One region of the Clostridium carnis genome, then DNA from elsewhere that is predicted to be linked to it. Evidence: a T-box and tRNA genes for the amino acid it is inferred to sense, from the RefSeq annotation. Region 1 holds a T-box; the other regions hold tRNA genes.
What was found. A T-box is a leader RNA that pairs with one kind of tRNA and senses whether it is charged. The one in region 1 lies ahead of argS (arginine--tRNA ligase), so its partner is inferred to be a tRNA-Arg.
Positions count from the first base shown of each region.

Region 2: it has a tRNA-Arg gene. The T-box ahead of argS (arginine--tRNA ligase) is inferred to sense a tRNA for this amino acid. The anticodon was not compared.
Region 3: it has a tRNA-Arg gene. The T-box ahead of argS (arginine--tRNA ligase) is inferred to sense a tRNA for this amino acid. The anticodon was not compared.

Region 1 is NZ_BAAHYS010000001.1:2,359,855-2,367,232, reverse strand. Features, by position in the region: gene feoB (ferrous iron transport protein B) at 1-206, shown strand, start outside; gene ACYQ1T_RS11490 (FeoB-associated Cys-rich membrane protein) at 220-360, shown strand; gene tnpA (IS200/IS605 family transposase) at 544-999, shown strand; gene ACYQ1T_RS11480 (AI-2E family transporter) at 1,106-2,224, opposite strand; gene argS (arginine--tRNA ligase) at 2,321-4,012, opposite strand; T-box leader at 4,084-4,291, opposite strand; gene ACYQ1T_RS11470 (Ppx/GppA phosphatase family protein) at 4,474-5,991, shown strand; gene ACYQ1T_RS11465 (site-2 protease family protein) at 6,078-6,722, opposite strand; gene ACYQ1T_RS11460 (LCP family protein) at 6,852-7,378, opposite strand, start outside.
Region 2 is NZ_BAAHYS010000001.1:1,466,729-1,474,106, forward strand. Features, by position in the region: gene ACYQ1T_RS06855 (Fic family protein) at 129-1,232, shown strand; gene ACYQ1T_RS06860 (lysophospholipid acyltransferase family protein) at 1,307-2,029, opposite strand; gene ACYQ1T_RS06865 (staygreen family protein) at 2,166-2,624, shown strand; tRNA gene ACYQ1T_RS06870 (tRNA-Arg) at 2,760-2,834, shown strand; gene ACYQ1T_RS06875 (HlyC/CorC family transporter) at 3,015-4,256, shown strand; gene ACYQ1T_RS06880 (nucleoside deaminase) at 4,336-4,812, shown strand; gene ACYQ1T_RS06885 (ATP-binding protein) at 4,802-6,337, shown strand; gene ACYQ1T_RS06890 (response regulator) at 6,355-7,044, shown strand; gene ACYQ1T_RS06895 (flavocytochrome c) at 7,193-7,378, shown strand, end outside.
Region 3 is NZ_BAAHYS010000001.1:1,290,666-1,298,043, reverse strand. Features, by position in the region: gene ACYQ1T_RS05985 (AAA family ATPase) at 1-1,102, shown strand, start outside; gene ACYQ1T_RS05980 (sensor histidine kinase) at 1,222-2,136, shown strand; tRNA gene ACYQ1T_RS05975 (tRNA-Arg) at 2,226-2,302, shown strand; gene ACYQ1T_RS05970 (NAD(P)/FAD-dependent oxidoreductase) at 2,570-3,982, shown strand; gene ACYQ1T_RS05965 (Card1-like endonuclease domain-containing protein) at 4,092-5,231, shown strand; gene ACYQ1T_RS05960 (6-phospho-beta-glucosidase) at 5,362-6,729, shown strand; gene ACYQ1T_RS05955 (MurR/RpiR family transcriptional regulator) at 6,769-7,378, opposite strand, start outside.

The DNA.
Region 1 (7,378 bases):
CAGCAATGCTTCCTCTTCATTTTACAGCAGCTTCTGCACTTTCATTCCTTGTATTTGTATTATTATATACACCATGTATATCAGTGCTTGGAGCTATGAAAAAAGAATTTGGTAATAAATTAACTTTATTTTCTGTTGCTTACCAACTAGTATTAGCATGGGTAGTATCATTTATAGTCTTTAATATTGCAAGATTATTTATATAAAGAAGGTGTTTTTATGGAAATTCTTATTACTTTAGTAATTGTGGCTGTTGCAGCCTTTATAATATTTAGAAGTATTAGAAAATCTTCTAAAGGCGGTTGTAACTGTGGAAGTTGCTCATCACACTGCCCTAGTTATAAAAATAAAAAGAAGTAGTTAATTACAAAAATAAACTGAGAAATTTAAAATTTCTCAGTTTATTTTTTTGTTTAATGAAAACCACCTGCTATGCAGGTGAGTTCCGAAAAGCTTTAGCGGTCAGTAGGAAATAAAAACCTCCTTTGGTATAATTAAACTAGGTTCGACAGCCAAATTTAATAACCAAAGGAGGCATCCGTAATGGATAGTAATAGTTTATCACATACAAAATGGAATTGTAAATATCATATAGTATTCGCGCCTAAGTATAGGAGGAAAGAGCTATATGGAGAAAAGAAAAAAGAAATAGGTAAAATATTAAGACAGTTATGTGAGTGGAAAGGTGTAACTATAATCGAGGCGCATGTATGCGTTGATCATATACATATGTTGGTTGAGATACCACCAAAGATGAGTGTATCAGGCTTTGTAGGATTTTTAAAAGGAAAAAGTAGTCTTATGATTTTTGAAAGATTTGCAAACTTGAAGTATAAGTATGGAAATAGACATTTTTGGTGTCGTGGATTTTATGTGGATACAGTAGGAAGAAATAGAAAGGCAATTGAAGAATATATAAGAAATCAAGAAAAAGAAGATATGATTTCAGATCAAATAAGTATGAAAGAATATATGGACCCTTTTAAGGGTAGCAAGTAACATAGTATGCGGCTGGCGAACCAATTTAAGCGCCTTAAGGCGCAATGCAGGTAAGAGGCCCTTATAGGGCTTAGGAAATACCACCAGCTAAGCTGGTGGATTTTTATTACTCTTTATTTGCTAATCTTACTAATTCATCATTTTTATCCATAACTCTTGTATAATAAAATTTTAATGTTGCTGCTGTAGGTGATGCAAGTAACATTCCTATTGGACCAAAGAATCCTCCACCTATTACAACTGCTAAAATAATAAAAAATGGTCTTACTCCAACTTTACTTCCTATTAATTTTGGATCTAAATACCATCCATCAAACATTTGCAATGCAAATAAAACTAAAAATACTGTTAAACCTTTAGTTGGAGAAACAAAAACGTTAAATAAAAATCCAACTATCTCTCCTATAAATGGTCCAAAATAAGGTATCATATTAGTAATACCAACTATACAAGCTAAAAGCACTGCATATTCTGATTTTACTATATTTAATAGTATAAATGCCATTATTCCAATTATTGATGAATCTATAGCTTTTATTCCTATATAAGTTCCTATCATTTTATGATATATTCTTATAGCTTCAATTAATTTTTTTGCTCTTTTTTCTTTTAATATTAAATATGTCACCTTTTTAGTTTCTAAAATTATTCTATCTTTATCCACTAATACATAAATTGAAATTAATATTCCTAAAAATATTTTTACTAATTGGCTTGAAACTGAAAATATATAAGATACTGAACCTTCTAATACATTAACTGCCATTGTTCCAACTTGTGCTATTAAAGAATTTACGCTATCAAAAGTTCCTGTTTTAGTTATAATGCCTTTAACTGCCTCATTATTTAAAAAATTATTTAACCAGCTTTGAGCATCTGTTATATAATCTGGAATATTCTTAGTAAGATCTATTATACTTTGTACAACATTTGGAATACAGTAGACTATTACTAATGACATTGCACCTATTATCAATATATATGTAGATAATATAGCTACTCCAGACTTTAGCTTAAACCTTTTTTCTAGTAGCTTTACTAATGGATTTAATATATATGCAATTACTAATCCATATATAAATGGAACAATAAGTGAGAATAGTTTTTTTATTATTCCAAAAAAATAAGGATAATTATCTATAAGCTTAGCTCCAACTACACTTACTAATATAGAAAAAACTATTGCTATTATTATCTCTTTATATTTAATGTATTTATTAAACAAACTTACACCTCCCTAAATATTTATACTGATTATATCATAAAGTATTTATAACTTTGTTAATTTTCTATAAAAAATGGATGCATACGCATCCATTCCTTACATTTTTTCAACAACTTCTATTCCTAATAACTCTAATCCATTTTTAATAACTTGACATGTTGCTTCTGTAAGCTTAAGTCTAGCTTCTTTTAAACCTTCATCTTCTAAATTTAATACTGAATGTGCATTGTAGAACTTATTAAATGCTTTTGCAACATCAATTACATATCTTGTTAAAACTGATGGTTCTAATTTTTCTATTGCTAAATGAATTTGTTTATTTAAATTTTCTAAAGTCTTAACTAATTCAAATTCTTCTTTTGAAGTAAGCTTTGAATAGTCTTGAACTCCCTTTAGCTTATCTGCTCTACCTAATATGCTCTTTGCTCTAGCATATGAATATTGAACATATGGACCTGTTTCACCTTCAAATGAAAGCATTTCCTTCCAATCAAATACAATATCCTTTTCTCTTGAGTTCTTAAGGTAAGTAAATACTAAAGCACCAACACCTATTTTCTTAGCAACTTCTTCTTTATTTTCAAGAGTTGGATTCTTTTCATTTATTATTTCTAAAGTTTTATCTACTGTTTCTCTTACTAGATCATCTAAAAGGATAATTTCTCCCTTTCTAGTTGAAAGCTTTCTATCGGCAAACTTAACTAAACCAAATCCTACATGAACACAATCTTTAGCCCATTCATGACCTGCAAGTTCTAAAACTTTAAATACTTGTTTAAAGTGTAATGCTTGGGGTGTTCCAACTACATATATGCTCTTATCAAAATTATATTTTTTCTTTCTATACATAGCTGCTGCTAAATCTCTTGTTGCATATATAGATGCTCCATCACCCTTTAGTACTATACATGGAGGCATATTATATTCATCAAGCATAACTACTTGTGCTCCATTACTTTCTACTAAAAGCCCCTTCTCTCTTAACTCATTAACTACAACATCCATTTTATCGTTGTAGAAAGCCTCTCCTGCATATGAATCAAAAGTAACATTAAATATATCATATACTCTTTCAAATTCTTTTAAACTTAACTCTCTAAATCTATTCCATAATTCTTCAGCTTCCTTATCCCCATCCTCTAATGCTTTAAAGTATGCTCTTCCTTCATCTTCAAGTTCTGGATTTTGCTCAGCTTCATCATGGAATTTTACATATATTCTAAGTAACTCATTTATAGCATTTTCTTCTAAAGCCTCTTCATTTCCCCATCTCTTATAAGCTGATATAAGCTTACCAAATTGAGTTCCCCAATCACCTAAATGATTGATTCCTTCAACTGTATATCCTTCTTTTTTAAATAATTTATATAAAGAATTACCTATTGCTGTAGTAAACAAATGTCCTACATGGAAAGGCTTTGCAATATTTGGTGATGAATATTCAACACAAACTGTTTTTCCTTCTCCTATATTAGATGAACCATAATTTTCACCTTCTGCTAATACCTTCTCTATTGTATTTTTAGTAAATATGCTTTTATCTGCGAAGAAATTAACATATGGTCCTAAGTTAACTATTTTCTCAAAGCCATCTTTATCTAACTTTTCTGCAAGTTCCTCAGCTATCATATTAGGAGCCTTTCTAAAGGCTTTAGCTAGTTGGAAACAAGGAAATGCATAATCTCCCATTTCTGGCTTTGGTGGTATTTCTATAAGCTTTTCTATAGCTACAGTATCCATATCTATATATTGTTTTAAAATTTCCGAAACTTTCTTTTTGTAATCCATTTTAACCCTCCGTTTTGTTGTTTTAAATTTTATTTTTCTATAAAATAAAAAAATTCCCTCTCTTATAAAATATAAGAGACGAAATTATATCCGCGGTACCACTCTAATTGCATAAAATATGCCACTTGATGCTTTAACGCAAGCAAATACGATCTAGCCTACTACAAATTCGGTAGATATCTCCAAGGTTCTCTTCCTAATAATCTATCTTATAGGCTTCCACCACTCCCTATTCGCTAAAAGACTCAATTATAGTACTCTCCTCTTCTATGATTATATGAAAATTTAATTTTAATATACATATTATACATAAATAAAAGTTTTAATGTCAACTAAAATAAATCTTTTATTAATAATATTTAACCTTTTACCTCTTGAAAAATTTACAAAATACTTTAATATTTATTATAATACTATAAATAAGTATTATAATATTTTTTTATATAATTCAAGGAGTTTTTATGAAAAGAGTAGGTATAATTGACATTGGTTCTAGTTCTCTAAGGCTTATGTTAACAGAAGTTGATAATAGTGGGTATTTTAAGATTATAGATGAATTAAAAACCCCTGTTAGATTATGTCATGATTTAGTTAAAGATTGTGGAATTTGTAGTGAAAACTTTTCTTCTATACTTTCTACATTACGTGCTTTTAAATCACTATGTACAGTTTCAGGTGCAGATAAATTAATAGTAGTTGCAACTGAATCCTTTAGAGCTGCTCAAAATAGAGATATTTTAGTTCCTATGATAAAAAAAGAGCTTAATTTAGATGTTAAAGTTTTAAGTTGCGATGAAGAAATTTATTATAACTTCTTAGGTGTTCTACGAAGTATGTATATTAAAAATTCTTTAATTGTTAAGGTTGCTGGAACCAATACTTATATTGCTTGGGTTAAAGATAATTCCATTATAAAACATGCTACACTTCCATTTGGTAGCGTTAACCTAACATATAAATACAAATTAAATGATAGAGTTTTACGAGATGATCTTGAAACTGCTAAAGTTTATGTTAATGAAAATCTAGAAGATATATCATGGTTAAAAGAAACAATATTTGATTCAATAATAGGTATTTCTTCTACCTCTAGAAATATAGGAAAAATAGATAGCGTAAGAAAAAGATATCCTTTTGATATTCCTCATAACTATGAATTAAATGATTTAGATGTTAAAGATATATATAACTTAGTAAAATCAAAGGATTTAAAGCAAAGACAAAGATTAGATGGTTTAGATCCTGAATTTGCTGATATAGTAGTTGGCGGTGTAACAATTTTTCATAATATAGTAAAACTTATTAATTGTAGTAATATTTTTATCTCTAGTAGAGGTCTTAGAGAAGGTCTTATGTATGAGTATTTAAAAGAAAATTATAATGTTATAGATGATATTCTAGACTATAGCTTAAATGGTATATTAGATATTTTAAATAGTAATAAAAATCATGCTAAAAATGTTTTTGATATAACTTATAAGCTTTTTAATAATCTAAAGCCTCTTCACCATTTAGGTAATGAATTTACTAACATAATAAAAACCTCTACTATGTTACATGATTGCGGCATTAGTATTAATTACTATAGTCATCATAAACATTCATTTTATGTAATATTAAACTCTTATATAAACGGATTAACTCATAAAGAACTTATTATGAGTGCTGCTATAGCTGCTTCTCATAGATTTAATAATTATCAAACTCCAATTTCACCATTTTCAGCTGTTATAAGTCAATTAGATTTAAAAGCTATTAAGCAAATAGGAGCATTGCTAAAAATTGCTGACGGTCTCGATAGAAGCCTTGTTGGAGCTATTAAAGACTTTTCTTTAAATATAAATGATAAAACTGTAGAAATTTTAGTATACTCTGATATAAATGTTGATTTTGAAATTCGTCAAGCTTTAAGAGCTAGTAATACATTCATGGAAGTATATAACAGAGAACTTATTATTAAGAAAAAAGAGATAATTTAATAGCATTTAAATTATATTAAAGCCTCTTGAAATTTATTAATTTCAAGAGGCTTATCTATTTTATAATTGAATTTTTACTTATATCTTTAAATAAATATTCTTAATATAAAGCTAGCTATAGAACTAAATAAATTTAATATTAATTCTGATGGAATTCTAAGAATATATTGACCTACTAAAATTACACCTAATAATATTATCATTTGATATTGATAAAGTATATCTGCTACCTTATAAAATGTTCTTGGACTTACTTGTTTAAATATTTCAAATCCAGCTAGTCCAGGAAGTGGTAATAAATTAAATACAAATAAATTAACATTTATTACTGCTGTAAATTTTATCATCATACATCCAACTGCATAGAATGTAGAAGGTAAAATATTTTTAGTTAAAACAGCAAAAAATACAAATATAATTGTAAATATAAATCCAACTAATAAATTTGCAAGTGGTGCTGCTACAGTAACTTTTATTGCATCTTTATATCCCCTTTTGTATGCATTAGGATTTGTATCTACCGGCTTAGTCCAACCAAAGCCAATAAATAATATCATTATAAATCCAACAAGATCTATATGCGCTGCTGGATTTAAAGTTAATCTTCCTTGGAATCTTGGAGTTTTATCTCCTAATTTATCTGCAACCTTTGCTCTTGCATATCCTTGAGCTGTAAACGCTATTAAAATAGCTGGTACTGTTAATATTGTACTTAGCAAAAATCCTCTCAAACTAATTCACTCCTCAAACTTCTTATTTTTAGATTATATCATATTTATTACTCTATATTTCTATTATTAACATTATTTTAATAAAAAGAACTTCGTCTACTACGAAGTTCTTTATTTACATAACTTTTACTAATGTGCTTGTTCACCATTAGTTGGTGGAGCAGGTTGAGTTTGATTTCCATTTCCTCCTTGTGCTGGTGGTACCTGTTCAGGCTTTGGAGCTTCTGGTTGTGGAACTTGCGGAACCTGTGGAGTAGTTTCCGGCTTTGGAGCTTCTGGATTCGTAACCGGTGGTTTCTCCTCTGGCTTTGGTGCTTCTGGCTTTTCCGCCGGCTTTGGTACTACATTAGTTTTATCTTTATCTTTGTCATTATATTCCTCTGGCTTTACATTATAAAGAGAATTATATCTTGCTTCTTCTGCATTATATTGTGCTTCTAAACTTTTAATTTGAGAAATACTAAACTCTTCTGGGTTTGGAAGCTTATCTTCAAATATAAAGTCATGTAAAACTTTTGAATTTTGATCTTTATCTATTATTAAACACCAACCTAAATCTTTATATAAATAATCTCTTACTATTAATTCATTTTGTGGCATTTGTATTTGTTCAAAATTCAAGCTTGGGAATTTATATACTGTATAAGCTAAATTTA
Region 2 (7,378 bases), 890 kb from region 1:
AATAAGTATTAATATAGTAATTAATTAGATATATAATAAGTATATAAAGATATATATTATTAGTATTAAATTAGTATTATAAAAGTAATTATACAGTAAAAAAAGAAGTAGCAATTTGGAGTGAGAAAATGGACAAGCAGATTTTACAAGAATTTAACAAATTTTATTTTAACAAAAAACAAATTTCAAGAAGAATATATGATAAATGTGATTTGGAAAAAATATGGGAAATGATACAAAAGGAAAGAAATGCAGACTCATATAAGATAAATCTAGAGAATAATGAGAAAATAAAATATTGGTACAATATTACAAAAGATATGTTGAACAATATTTACATAATAGATGAAAATGTTAAAAGTGAAGTAATGGGATATATACCTGGAAAAAATATAGAAAAAATAAAGCTTAACACATATAAAGATGAAGTGTTTAATAATATAAATTTTGAATTAGAGAAAGATAAGGAAATTTTTAATGAGGAAAAGATAGTAGAAAATATAAAGAGCAGGTTATTTGAAGTATTTGAAAATGGCAACGAAATAAATAAAAGCTTAATATTAAGTGTATACAATGATATTGGTGAATATGTAGGAAAAGATAACCTAAACTATAACAAAGAATACCTTGAACAGCTAATTGATTTTATTTGTAATTTTAATTGTAATAAAATAATTAAGGCAGCAATAATTCAAAAATATATTTTGGATAATAACCTTTTTGAATTTATTAATGGTTTTATGGCTAGAACTTTATCTTATATATATTTAATTAATAACGGATATGAAGTTCTAAGATATTGTTCTCCAATGAAAATTATTACTGAACAAAGTAAGAAATATTTTAATGCTATAGAAAATATTTCTGATAATGAAGGTGATTTAACTTATTTTATAAAATATTATATTGAAGTAATAAAGTTATCTATTGAAGAGTTAAATATTGAAATTAACATTAAGTATGGTAAGAAAATTTTAAAATCATTAATAGAGAAAAATAATATTGAGTTAGAGGATAGACAATTAAAATTTATTAATAGCATTATTGTTATTAAGGATAAGAAAATAACTATTGAAGATTATAAGAAAAGGACAAAGGTTGCATATGAAACAGCTAGAACTGATTTAAATTACTTAGTTACACTGGGATTTTTTAAAATTTCTAAGCAAGGGAAAAAGTATGAGTATTATGTAAATGATATAGCTACCTTAATAGAGGTTTTCCATGAATAGAGAAATTATTTAATATTAATATCATAGCTTAAAATACCCTTTAGTTAGCTTAAAAACTAACTAAAGGGTATTTATTATTGTGGTAATTTACTTTGGATAATAGAATAAACCTTTTTAGGTAGTGCATCTTGCTCCTCTTTAGATAGATTAGCAGTTTCAATAATAGGGTGTATATAAAGATTAACAGTTGCAGGCTTAATTATGGCACCATTTTTCTCTTCCATAATTTTATAAGAGCCACTCATTGTTACAGGAACTATTGGGACTTTAGATTTTGTTGCAAGTTTGAAGCTACCAGCTTTAAATTCGCCCATTTTATCACATTTGCTTCTTGTCCCTTCAGGGAAGATTACTAATGAATAACCTTCTTTTAAGTTTTTAATACCTTGTACTATAGCTTCACCAGATTTTCGTATACTACTTCTATCCATAAAAACACAATGCATATATTCCATCCAAGTTCTAACACCAGGAATTTTCTTTACTTCAATTTTAGATATAAATCCTTTTGGAACATCAATTTGGCTTATATAAATAGGAATATCAAAGTTTCCTTGATGATTTCCTATAAATAAAACATTCCTGTCCTTAGGTAAATTTTCGGCTCCATGAACAATTACTTTTACTCCGGCTAATTTTAAAAGTGATCTAGCCCACCTTGAAGTACTTTTATGAACTTGAGCTTCTCTTTCCTTTTTTAAACCTTTTTTATCAAGCATTTTACTCTTAATCATACCAGGTATGCTAATAAGTAAGCTTAAAAAGAAAAATATATACCATATAATAGACCTAAACATAAAAATCAAATCCTTTCAAATATAAAATAATAATTCCATAAATAAAGTATATACTAAACTGCCACTATATAAAAGTAACTATATAGAATGAAATTTCATATAGTGAAGAAAAGTTAATATTTTAGAGGTGAACTAGGTGTCAAAATTTAAACCAGAAAAGTTGTTTGTAGATTTTAAAAATGACGTTACAGAAGTAGGACCTATCATGCCTAGGTATTACACAATGACACATTCAGATGAAACAGCTAACTTATATGTGTCAATAGGTCTTAATTATGATTGGAGTAAAGTAACTTCAATGAGAGATGAAGTGCTTGGAGGATGGGACAAAGTTTTAGGCAAATATATTTTAAGGTTATACATCCATGTAGACGGAGCCGGAGGACTAAATGCATCAGTTTTTAGAGATAAGATTTTTAGAGAAGAGCTACCCTTAGCTATTACAGCAATTAGATATGCTGATAAGGAGCTTATAGAAAAATATCCATATTTAGACGAAGCTCCGATAATAGTTGAATTTAACTCTAAATATAAAGAGTTCTCTAAAATAGAATCGTGGGACAAGCTGAAAGATTATGAAATCAAAGAAACATAAAAGTAGAATAACTAATATTATTAAAAAGACAGAGAAAACTAAATATAATTTGAAAATGGAGATATAATAAGCATATAAGGGATTAGGGGAATATTGACAATTCCCTTCTAATATTATAAAATTTATTTGTTAAATGTCTCCATAGTTCAATGGATAGAACAGTCCCCTCCTAAGGGACAGATACAGGTTCGATCCCTGTTGGGGATACCAGAAAAAACTCTCAAACCTTGATAATACTTGGTTTGAGAGTTTTTATTTAATTGAAAATTGTTTAAAATATGAAATTATTTGAAATTTTTTAATTTATTAAAAATAATCTTAACTATTGAGTTTTTACATATGATATAATATAGAATATTATAATTAAATATATTAGGAGTGTGATTATTTTTGGACAGTTATACGTGGCAAATAATATTGTTAGTAATATTATTAGTTATGTCAGGTTTTTTCTCAATGTCTGAAACAGCGTTAATGGCGCTAAGTAAAATTAGAATTAGGCATATGGTAGATGAGGGAGTAAAGGGAGCAAAATTAGTAGAAAAATTAACAGAGGATCCTAGTAGGTTATTAGGAGCCATATTAATAGGGAATAATATAGTTAATATAGGAGCATCAGCGCTTGCAACATCAATAGCACTAAAAACTTTAGGTGAAAGTGGTGTTGGGATAGTTACTATTGTGATGACCATATTGGTTTTAATTTTTGGTGAAATAACACCAAAATCAATAGCAAAACAAAATTCAGAAAAAGTTGCTTTAAAGGTAAGCAAAACCATTAATTTAATAGTTAAAATATTTAGGCCTTTTATTGCTATATTCACTGTAATATCAGGAGTATTCATAAGATTGCTAGGAGGAGACCCAAAAGCGTCAGAACCATTTATAACAGAAGAAGAGTTAAGAACTATGGTTGGTGTTAGTGAAGAAGAAGGGGTCCTAGAAGGCGTAGAAAAAGAAATGATATTTAATGTTTTTGATTTTGCAGATGCTCAAGTAAAGGACGTAATGGTTCAAAGGGTAGATGTAATAGCTGTAGATGTTAATGCAAATTATGAAGAGGTATTTGATGTTATTCAAAGGGAACAATTTTCAAGAATACCAGTTTATAATCAAACTATTGATGATGTAGTTGGAATATTAAATGTTAAGGACTTAATTATGGCATCTCAAAATAAAGAAGAATTTAAAGTTATAGATTATATGAGAGACCCTTATTATACCTTTGAATTTAAGAAAATTAAGGAACTATTTAATGAAATGAAGAAGACGAGAAATCATATTGCAGTTGTATTAGATGAATATGGTGGTAATGTTGGAATTGTTACAATTGAGGACTTAATAGAAGAGGTATTTGGAGATATAGAAGACGAATATGATGATGAAAATAAAGAAATAGAAGTTGTAAAAGAAGATGAATATATTGTTGATGGAAGCGCTAGATTAGACGATATTGGTGAATTAATAGGTGTTAACATGGAGTCAGAAGAATTTGATTCTGTTGGAGGACTTGTAATAGGGGAACTAGGAAGGTTTCCTGAAAATGGAGAAGAAATAAAGTTTAACAATATAAAATTTGTCGTTGAGGATATAGATAAAAATAGAATAAAAAGGGTTAGAATATACACTTAAAAAATCATAATAATATTTATAGAAAAAGGTAGGAAACGTAGTTTTCTATCTTTTTATTCAGTTAAAGGAGTTTATAATTATGGATTTTATGGAGATAGCATTGGAGGAAGCTAAAAAAGCATATGAAAATGGAGAAATTCCAGTAGGGGCAGTAATAGTTAAGGATGGAGAAGTAATAGCAAGAGGCTATAACTTAAAGGAAACTTTGAAGAGGCCAACAGCACATGCAGAAATAATAGCTATAGAAGAGGCTTGCAAACAATTAAATAATTGGAGACTTTCAGGTACAGAAATGTATGTAACTCTAGAGCCATGTCCAATGTGTGCATCAGCTATAGCTCAAAGTAGAATATCAAAATTATATATAGGAACCTTTAATAAAGACATGGGAGCATGTGGATCAGTTATGAATCTATTAGATTACAATATTTTCAACACGTACGTAGATGTAAAATGGTGTTATAATGATAAGTGTAGCAAAATACTTACACAGTTTTTTAATAATAGAAGAAAAGAAGGTATGTGTTCTAAAAATGAAAATAAAAATGAAGCTTAAAAATAAAATTCAAATTTTAACTTTAGCAATTTTATTTAGCGTAATAGGTTTACTAAGTGTATTTTCGGTGAAATATATAAGAGCAGAGATAAGGTATCAAATGTTTAATAGACTAAGGGATACGGCAGCTTTAATTGCAAATGTTCCTCTTATTCAAGATAATTTAAATAAGCAAAATGGAAGTATAGTAATACAAAATTATACAGAAAAATTAAGGCTAAAAACAGGGCTACTATTTATCACAGTAATTGATATGGAAGGTAAAAGATATTCTCATCCATTAAAAGAATATATTGGATTAAGGTTTAGCGGAGGAGATGAATCAGAAGTTCTAAGATATGGAGCAAGCTATTCTTCAGAATCTATAGGGCATTTAGGTAAATCGTTAAGATATTTTGCCCCTATATATAAGGATGGAGTTCAAGTGGGTGCAGTTTGTGTTGGAATGCTTTCTGGTGATTTAGGAAGTGAATTTAGTAGATTTTTAGGTAAAATGACACCAATTTTTATAGTAGTTATTATAGCGGGGATAATTGGTACAACCTTACTAGCGATAAATATAAAGAAAACTATTTTTGGATTAGAGCCAGAAGAGATAGCATTACTTTTAGATGAAAAAGAATCTATAATAAATAATATAAAGGATGGTCTAATAGCAGTAAATAATTTAGGTGAAATAAATCTTATAAATGATAGAGCAAAAAAAATACTTAGAATAGATGATGATTCAACAGTTTATTATAAGATCATAGAATTATTAGCGGAAACACTAAAAAATAAAAAACCTATATTAAATAGAGAAATAAGATTGCCAAAGGGAATAACAATAATGGCAAACTTTTCTCCAATAATAGATAAAAGTAAAAAACTTTTAGGGGCAATAGTTACATTTCAGGATTTAACAACAGTATCTATAATGGCAGAAGAGTTAACAGGAATAAAAGAGTTAACATGGGATTTAAGAGCTCAAAATCATGAGTTTTTAAATAAATTACATACAATTGCAGGTCTTATTCAATTGGAAGAAACAGATAAGGCTTTAGAATATATATTTGATACTGCTGAGGTAAGAAATGAGGTAGCTCAATCAGTTAAAAGAATAAGAAATCAATCCCTTCAAGGAATAATATTTGCAAAGTACAATGCTTCACAAGAGGCAAAAATAGACTTTGAATTAAGTAATAAGTCTTATATGAATGAAGAACCTAAAAATATAACTATACAAGATTTAATTTGTATTGTTGGAAATCTTCTAGAAAATTCAATAGAAGAATTAAAAGGAAGAAGAGATGGGTGGATTTTTCTAGAGATTAAAGAGGATGAAAATCTAGAAATAATAGTTAGAAATAATGGAAATAAAATAGATGACAATATAGTAGAAGAAATATTTAAAAGAGGATTTAGTACAAAACAGGGAGAGAGAGGTCTAGGACTATACAGTATAAGAGAAATTGTAGATAGTATTCATGGACAAATATTCTTAGAATCTGATGATGAAGTAACTGAATGGAAAATTATAATTTAAGTTAGGAGGTGGTATATGTGATTAAAGTTATATTAGTTGAAGATGATCCAATGGTTAGAGAAATCAACTATAAATTTTTAATGAAATTACAAGGTTTTAAGGTAGTATCTCAAGCTGACAGCATAAGTTCTGCAAAAGAAAAAATTAAAAATAACAAAGCTGACTTAGTTTTATTAGATGTTTTTTTGCCAGATGGAAAAGGACTAGATTTATTAAAGTGGATAAGGGAAAATAGTATTAATTTAGATATTATACTTATTACAGCTGATAATTCATTGATAACTGTTGATGAAGCATTTAAATTTGGAGTAGTAGATTATTTAGTCAAGCCTTTCACCTTCAATAGATTTAAAGAGGCCTTTGAGATTTATAAAAACAGGTATTCTAACTTGAAAGAAGTACAAACTGTTAATCAAAAAAGTATAGATGAGTATATTTTAAATAATAGAGGAATAACTAGAGAAGTTAAAGAAGAAACAGAATTAGCTAAAGGATTAAACCAAAATACATATAATCAGATATGGAACTACATAAGTAATAATTTAAGTGACAAGTTTACAGCAGATGAACTTGCAGATGGAGTAGGCTTGGCAAGGGTAACAGTTAGAAGATATTTAGAGTATATGAGTAAAGAGGAAAGGTTAAAATTAACTCCTGAATATGGGAGAATAGGTAGGCCGGTTCATTATTATGAAGTTAAACATTAGGTTTAACTTCTTTTTTAAGACCAAAAAGACCAAAATAAACAATAAGACCAAAATATTGTTTGTTTAATAATTAACAAATATAATTTGATTATGAGAAAAATACTTTGATACCTATAGAATATAGAAAAAATTTTAGGGGGACAAATTAATGAAAAAGAAAATATTAGCTTTAGTAATGTCAGCAGTAATTGCTATTCCAACTTTATCATTTGTTGGTTGTAGCAGCAAAGAAAGTGCTGATATGGTAATAATAGGAGCCGGTGGAGCTGGTTTAGCTGCTGCGGTACAAGCTAAACAAGATGGAGTAAAAAATATAGTTGTACTAGAAAAGATG
Region 3 (7,378 bases), 1.1 Mb from region 1:
AACCTTAGGAAGTGATATACCAAATGAATTTTCTAGTTTAAATAATCTAAATGATATAATAAACAATAAGAAAAATATATTAGAAGATATGAAAAAGTCTCTTCAAAATGCAAAGATTAAGGAAAGTAACATTTCTAAAGAATATTCTATATTGAATGGAAATAAAAATACAATTGAGAAAGTATTAAAAAATTCTATAGAGAAGGAAAATCAAGAAAAGTTAAGGTATCAAGAAAAGTTAATAGAGTTAGAGTTTATTGATATAGAAGAATATAAGAAATATAAAATTAGTAAAGACGAGATAAATAAAATAGATGCTTTTATTAAAGATTACGAGGAAAATCTAAGGTCTTTAAAAGATAAGTTTAATAATCTTTGTGAAAAAACAAAGGATATTAAATTCAAAGATTTAAGCAATTTAAATGAGGAAATAACTAACTACTCGTTAATTGAAAAAGAGTTAGAAGAAAAGATTAAGCTATTATATGCTAAGATAGCTAATAATGATTCAAGATATAAGATAGTTAAAAAGCTAAGTGAAAATTTAATTAGATTAGAAGAGAAATATAAAGTTGTTGGAGAATTAGCGAATTTATCAAATGGAAGACAAAGCCCGTATATAACATTTGAAAGCTATGTTTTAGCAGCATATTTCCAAGAAATTATAGATGCAGCAAATTTAAGATTATCTAAAATGACAGGAGAAAGATTTATCTTAAAAAGAAAGGAAGATAAGAGTAAAGGTACTGGTCAAAAGGGATTGGAATTAGAAGTTTTTGATAATTATACAGGGAAGTTAAGACATGTAAAAACATTATCTGGGGGAGAAAGCTTTAAAGCATCACTATCTTTAGCTTTAGGTTTATCTGATGTAATTCAATCATCATCAGGTGGGATTAAACTAGATACTATGTTTGTAGATGAAGGATTTGGAACGCTAGACCCAGAATCTTTAGATAATGCAATAAGTTGCTTATTAGAATTACAAATGGGTGGAAGATTAGTTGGAATTATATCTCATGTACCTGAATTAAAGGAAAGAGTAGAGAAAAAATTAGAAATAAAAGCAACAACAGAAGGAAGTTTTGCTAACTTTAATTAGTTAAAATGTAAAATAAATGGAAAAAAAGAATAAAATGGTTGTTGATAAAATGTCAATATGGTAAACTAGATATAATGTGGTAAAAATTTTAATAGATTTGTGGGAAAGGATTTATACACATGATCAATAAGGGGTATTTAGAAGAAGGGAATTTAGGTAATCTAGCGAAAAAACTATTATATGAAATACCAAAGAACGATATTGATGAAGAGTATTATAACCAAGTAAGAGATACAATAAAAGAATTAAAAGATAAAAACATGAGACAGGAAAATTTTTTATTAAATATATCTCATGATTTAAGAGCTCATCTAAATGTAATATTAAGTGTTATGCAATGTATTGATTATGGTAATGTTAATGTTATGGACAAAAAGGCTTTAGAGTATATGGGATTAGTAAAGCGTAATAGTCTTAAAATGTTAAAGTTAATAAATAATCTTATTGATACCACTAAGTTTGAGAATAACTATTATATGCTTAATAAAAGGAATATTGATATTATCTCAATGGTTGAGGGGACAGTTGGGTGCGTAGATAAATATGCTAAACAAAAAAATATACAATTGGTTTTCGATACAAATGAGGAAGAGTGTATAATGGCTGTAGATCCTGAACTTATAGATAGAATAGTAATGAATTTAATTTCAAATGCCATTAAATTTTCTCCAAAAGATTCTAATATATATATTAATATTTTTGTAGAAGATGAAAACATTAATATATCAGTAAGAGATGAAGGCCCAGGAATATCTAAAGAAAGTAGAGAAAAAATATTTGATAGATTTTATCAAATATCTCAAAAGAGTAATAGAGAAAATGGGGGTAGTGGAATAGGATTAGATTTAGTAAATTATTTAACTAAAGCTCATGATGGAAAAGTTACATTAAATAGTGAAGAAGGAAAGGGTTCTGAGTTTATAGTAACACTACCTATTTGTAGGCTAGTAGAAGTAGATGAAGATAGGCCACTAAATCGTAGTGATAAAATTCAAATGTTAGAAATAGAGTTTTCAGATATATATTTAATTTAAGATGGGGTATAAAACCCATCCTAAATTAAATAGGTTTACTTGATTTATTCAAATATCTATGTTAATATAAATATGTTAAAAATCAATATGCGGTGGTAGCTCAGTTGGATAGAGTAGCTGGCTACGAACCAGTTGGTCGGGGGTTCGAATCCTCTCCGCCGTACCATTGTAAGGCTTTGCAGTTTGCAAAGTCTTTTTTTATTTTAGAAAATTATATCAATAGTTAAACTTCAGATAAAATAATCAATATAGAGTTAAAATTTTTAAAATCATATTTGTTATATAGTTAAAATATTTACTTAATGTTCACAAATAGCTTGTAAAAATGCTTTAATTTATAAAAATAATAAAAAAAGCATTGATATAAGAAGAAAAAGGCGTATAATAATTATTGGATTTACGAAAACATTCGCAAATATAAGGGGGTTATTATATGTCTAAAAAGAATAATAAATATGATGTAATAATAATAGGAGCTGGTCCAAGTGGAGTTTTTACAGCATATGAACTTAATAAAATTAGCCCAGAAAAAAAGATTCTTATTATAGAAAAAGGAAGGTCAGTTCATAAAAGGTATTGTCCAATTCCTAAATTAAATAGATGTGTGAAGTGTAAGCCTTACTGTCATATAACTACCGGGTTTGCTGGAGCTGGAGCGTTCTCAGATGCAAAGTTATCATTATATGATACAGAAGTAGAGGAAGTATTAGTAGGGGGAAATTTACCAGAGGTTATAGGACATAAACATACTAAGGATTTAATAGATTACTGTGATGAAATTTACTTAGAATTTGGTGGAGAAAAAAATATTGCAGGTGTAGAGCATAAAGATGAAATCAAAAAAATTAAAAATAAAGCTAAAAGCCATGATATAAATTTAGTAGATATTCCAATAAGACATTTAGGGACAGAAAAGTCTAGAGAATTATATGGAAAGTTAGAGGATTATTTAATAGAGAATGGAGTAGAAATAATATTTCAAAGTCCAGTTAAAGATTTAATAATAGAAGATGGACAGGCTGTTGGGGTAATAACAGAAAGTCAAAATTACTATGGTGAAAAAATAGTAGTATCAGTAGGAAGAAATGGGGCAGATTTTTTATCGGATTTATGTGATAAACATAATATAACTAAATCTGTTGGAGTAGTTGATATCGGAGTAAGATTTGAAATGAAATCTGAGGGAGATATTCAAAAGGTTAATGAATTAATGTATGAAGGTAAGTTTATTGGAGAGATAGCACCATTTAAGGATAAGGTAAGAACATTCTGCCAAAATCCAGATGGGTTTGTTGCAGCAGAAGTCTATGATTCAGGGATTTCCTTAGCTAATGGACATGCTTATAAAGAAAAGAAAAGTGTAAATACAAACTTTGCAATACTTTCTTCACACAAGTTCACAGAACCATTTAATAAGCCTATAGAGTATGCTCATAAAGTTGCAGAGCTTACTAACCTTTTATCTAATGGAGATGTTGTAGTTCAAAGATTTGGAGATATATTAAATGGAAAAAGAACTTGGAAAAAGGAACTTGAAAATAACTCAGTAGAGGCAACTTTAAAAACTGCTATGCCAGGGGATATTACACTTGGAATTCCATATAGAACAATGACTAATATAGTAAACTTTATTTTAGAGATGGATAAAGTAGTAAAAGGATTTGCAAATCCAGATAATTTACTTTATGGTCCAGAAATTAAATTTTATTCTAATGCTATAAAACTTGATGAAAATTTAGAAACAAATATCAAAAATTTACATGCAATTGGGGATGGAGCTGGTTTAACAAGAGGATTAATGATGGCATCATGCTCAGGAGTATATTTAGCAAGAAAATTATTTTAAACTACGGAAAGAGAGAATTTTTTTATGAATTCTCTCTTTTCTAATATAAAGAATTATATTTGGGTAAATTAATAAAGAATATGTTTAAATTAGAAAAGAAGGTATAGGTATGAGCATAGATATACTAATTAACCAATTAGATGAACACAATCAAGGTAGTATATTAGCTACTAAAAAATTCAAACCTAGGGAAGTTATTTTTATAAGAGATTCAAATGAAGAACAAGGGATATCATCTATAAAACAATATTATGAGAATTATATGCCTAAGGTTATTTTTAAAGATATTACAGTAAATGAAGGTAGCTATAAAGATCTTCAATTAATTATAAATTCAAATAAAGATAAAGAGATATTAGTAAATTTAACTGGGGGGAAAAGAATTAATTCTTTAATGTTATCTAAAATCTGTAGGGATAGTAATATTAAAACAATTTATGTTGATATAAAAGATAAAATTTTATATACATTAGGAAATGAAATAGATATTTTAAAAGAAGAATTTGATGACTTAGAAATAAATCATATAGTAAGAGCATCAGGAGGGGAAGTTTTAGATGATTCTACTAGTTTATGTACTAAGGAAGATTTAGTATATTTAACAAGGAAAATTTCTAAAAATATTAACTTATGGCATAAACATAAGCAAAAACTATATGATGCTAATATTTTTACTCATGATTATCAAAATCCCAAAAAAGTTATAGTTAAAATGAAGATGCTAGATGAAAATGAAAAAACATTACTAGAAAAAATATTAGTTAAACTTAAGGAAATGCAGGGAATAGACTATAAAAAAATAAATAATGATGATATTGAAGTGGAATTTCTAAATGATTATTTAAAAGGTTTTATATTTAAAAGTGGTACATGGTTAGAAATGGCTACTAATATTATGATAAATGAAATTAAAGATATTGATCAAGTTAAAAGTGGTGTAATATTTCTATGGAATGATAATATAAAAACAGTTCGCAATGAAGTTGATGTTGTAGCAGTAAAGGATTCTATCCCTATATTTATATCTTGTAAAGATAGTGACAAGTACAATGAAGCAGCATTAAATGAATTAAATGTTTATAGTGAAAAAATTGGAGGAGAAAGAGTTTATAAAATATTAGTTGCAACAAAAGAACCTATAAAACTTCCTGTTAGAGAAAGAGCTAAGGAAATGGGAATAAACTTAGTTATTTTTGATGGAGATGAAAATAAATTTAAAAAACAAATAGAGCATATAATAAAAGGATAAATATAGCCCTCTTATAAGTTTGAATATTTTCAAAATTTGAAATTATTAGTTATGAAAAAAAATTATAATTAGGATATAAGATAAAAAATACTTTCAAATAAAAGTTTTGATTTATAGGGGGGATTTATTTATGAATAATAAAGGATTAAAAATTGTAACTATTGGAGGGGGATCAAGCTATACTCCTGAACTAGTAGAAGGATTAATAAAGAGATATGATGAAATGCCTGTTAGTGAATATTGGCTTGTGGATATTGAAGAGGGAAAAGAAAAATTAGAAATAGTAGGTGCTTTAGCTAAGAGAATGGTAGAAAAAGCAGGAGTACCAATGAAAATACATTTAACATTAGATAGAAGAGAAGCGTTAAAGGATGCAGATTTTGTAACAACTCAGTTAAGAGTTGGATTATTAGCAGCACGCGCTAAAGATGAAAGAATTCCTTTAAGTCATGGTTTTTTAGGTCAAGAAACTAATGGAGCTGGCGGTTTATTTAAAGCATTAAGAACAGTACCAGTAATATTAGATATAGCAAGAGACATTCAGGAATTATGCCCTAATGCATGGCTTATAAACTTTACAAATCCAGCTGGAATTGTAACAGAGGCATTATTAAGATATGGTGTTCATAAAAAGGTAATTGGAGTTTGCAATGTACCAATAGGATTACATTATTCATTTGCAGAGTTATTAAAGGTTGATCCATCTAGAATAACAGTAGATTTTGCAGGGTTAAATCATATGGTTTATGCAGAAAGAGTTTATTTAGATGGAAAAGATGCTACTAAAGAAATAATAGAGAAATTATTAGTGCCTGGAGAAGCTGTTCAAACAATGGCTAATATAAAAGGATTTGAATGGGATGCAGCATTTATAAAGGCCACAGGAATAATTCCTTGTCCATATCATAGATATTACTATAAAACTAGAGATATGCTTTCAAGTGAGCTAGAAGAATTTAAAAAGGGTGAAACTAGAGCAGAAGTAGTAATGAAGTTAGAGGAAAAGCTATTTGAATTATATAAAGATATTAATTTACAAGAAAAGCCAGAAGAACTTTCAAAACGTGGTGGAGCGCATTATTCAGATGTAGCTTGTAATGTTATAAATGGAATCTATAATGATAAAAATACAATAATAGCAGTTAATACAAAAAATAATGGTGTGTTAAAGCAGTTTGATAATGATTCAGCAGTAGAAATAAGTTGTTATATAGGAAAAAATGGTCCTAAGGCAGTTGAGACAGTAACAGCACTACCTATATTTGCACAAGGTCTAACATCACAAATAAAGTCATTTGAGAGATTAGCTGCAGAGGCTGCATATACAGGAGATTATAATACTGCCTTATTAGCAATGACTACAAATCCATTAATTGCAGATGATATTAGAGGTAGAAAAATATTAAATGAAATGCTAGTTGCTCATAAAAAATATTTACCACAATTTAAAAATGTAATAGATCAAATAGAAAAAATTGAAAGGGCAGAATTTAATTAAATATTTAAGGCGTAGATTTTTTAGTCTACGCCTGCTTATTTAACGCTTAGAATACAAATTACCATATCGAATATAGATATATTCGATAAGATAATTCAAAGCATATCTATTATTTTGTATATAATCACTGGAACTATTTTGGGGTGGCAGATAAATTATATAATCACTATGTTTTTTATATTCAGGTTTTTTACTTTCGCTTATTATAACAAGAGTAGCTGAACTAGATTTAATCTTTTTCCATAATCTTTCGTGGTAGATATTAAATCTACCAGTTGGAGAGATTAATATAGCAAGAGAATTCTCATCAAGCTTTTCTGCAAGATGCTCTTGTTCTTGGACATCATTAGAGTGATATATAAGTTTAGATACATTAACAAATTTACGCTGCAAATCTTGAGCCATAAGCTGAGCAAACTGAGTTCCAAATATATAAACATAATCTTTAGAAAAAATAAGATCAATAACTCTATCAATAATTTTTAAATCAAAAAAGTTTTTTGCTTGTAAAATTTCATTATTTATTTCTAAAGACATATTATTTAATATATCTTCACGACTAATATCAAAGGACATAGAATTAGGTTTCATAAGTCCATTATAGTAATTATCTATATTAAACTTAGCATTTTGTTTAAATTCAATCAGG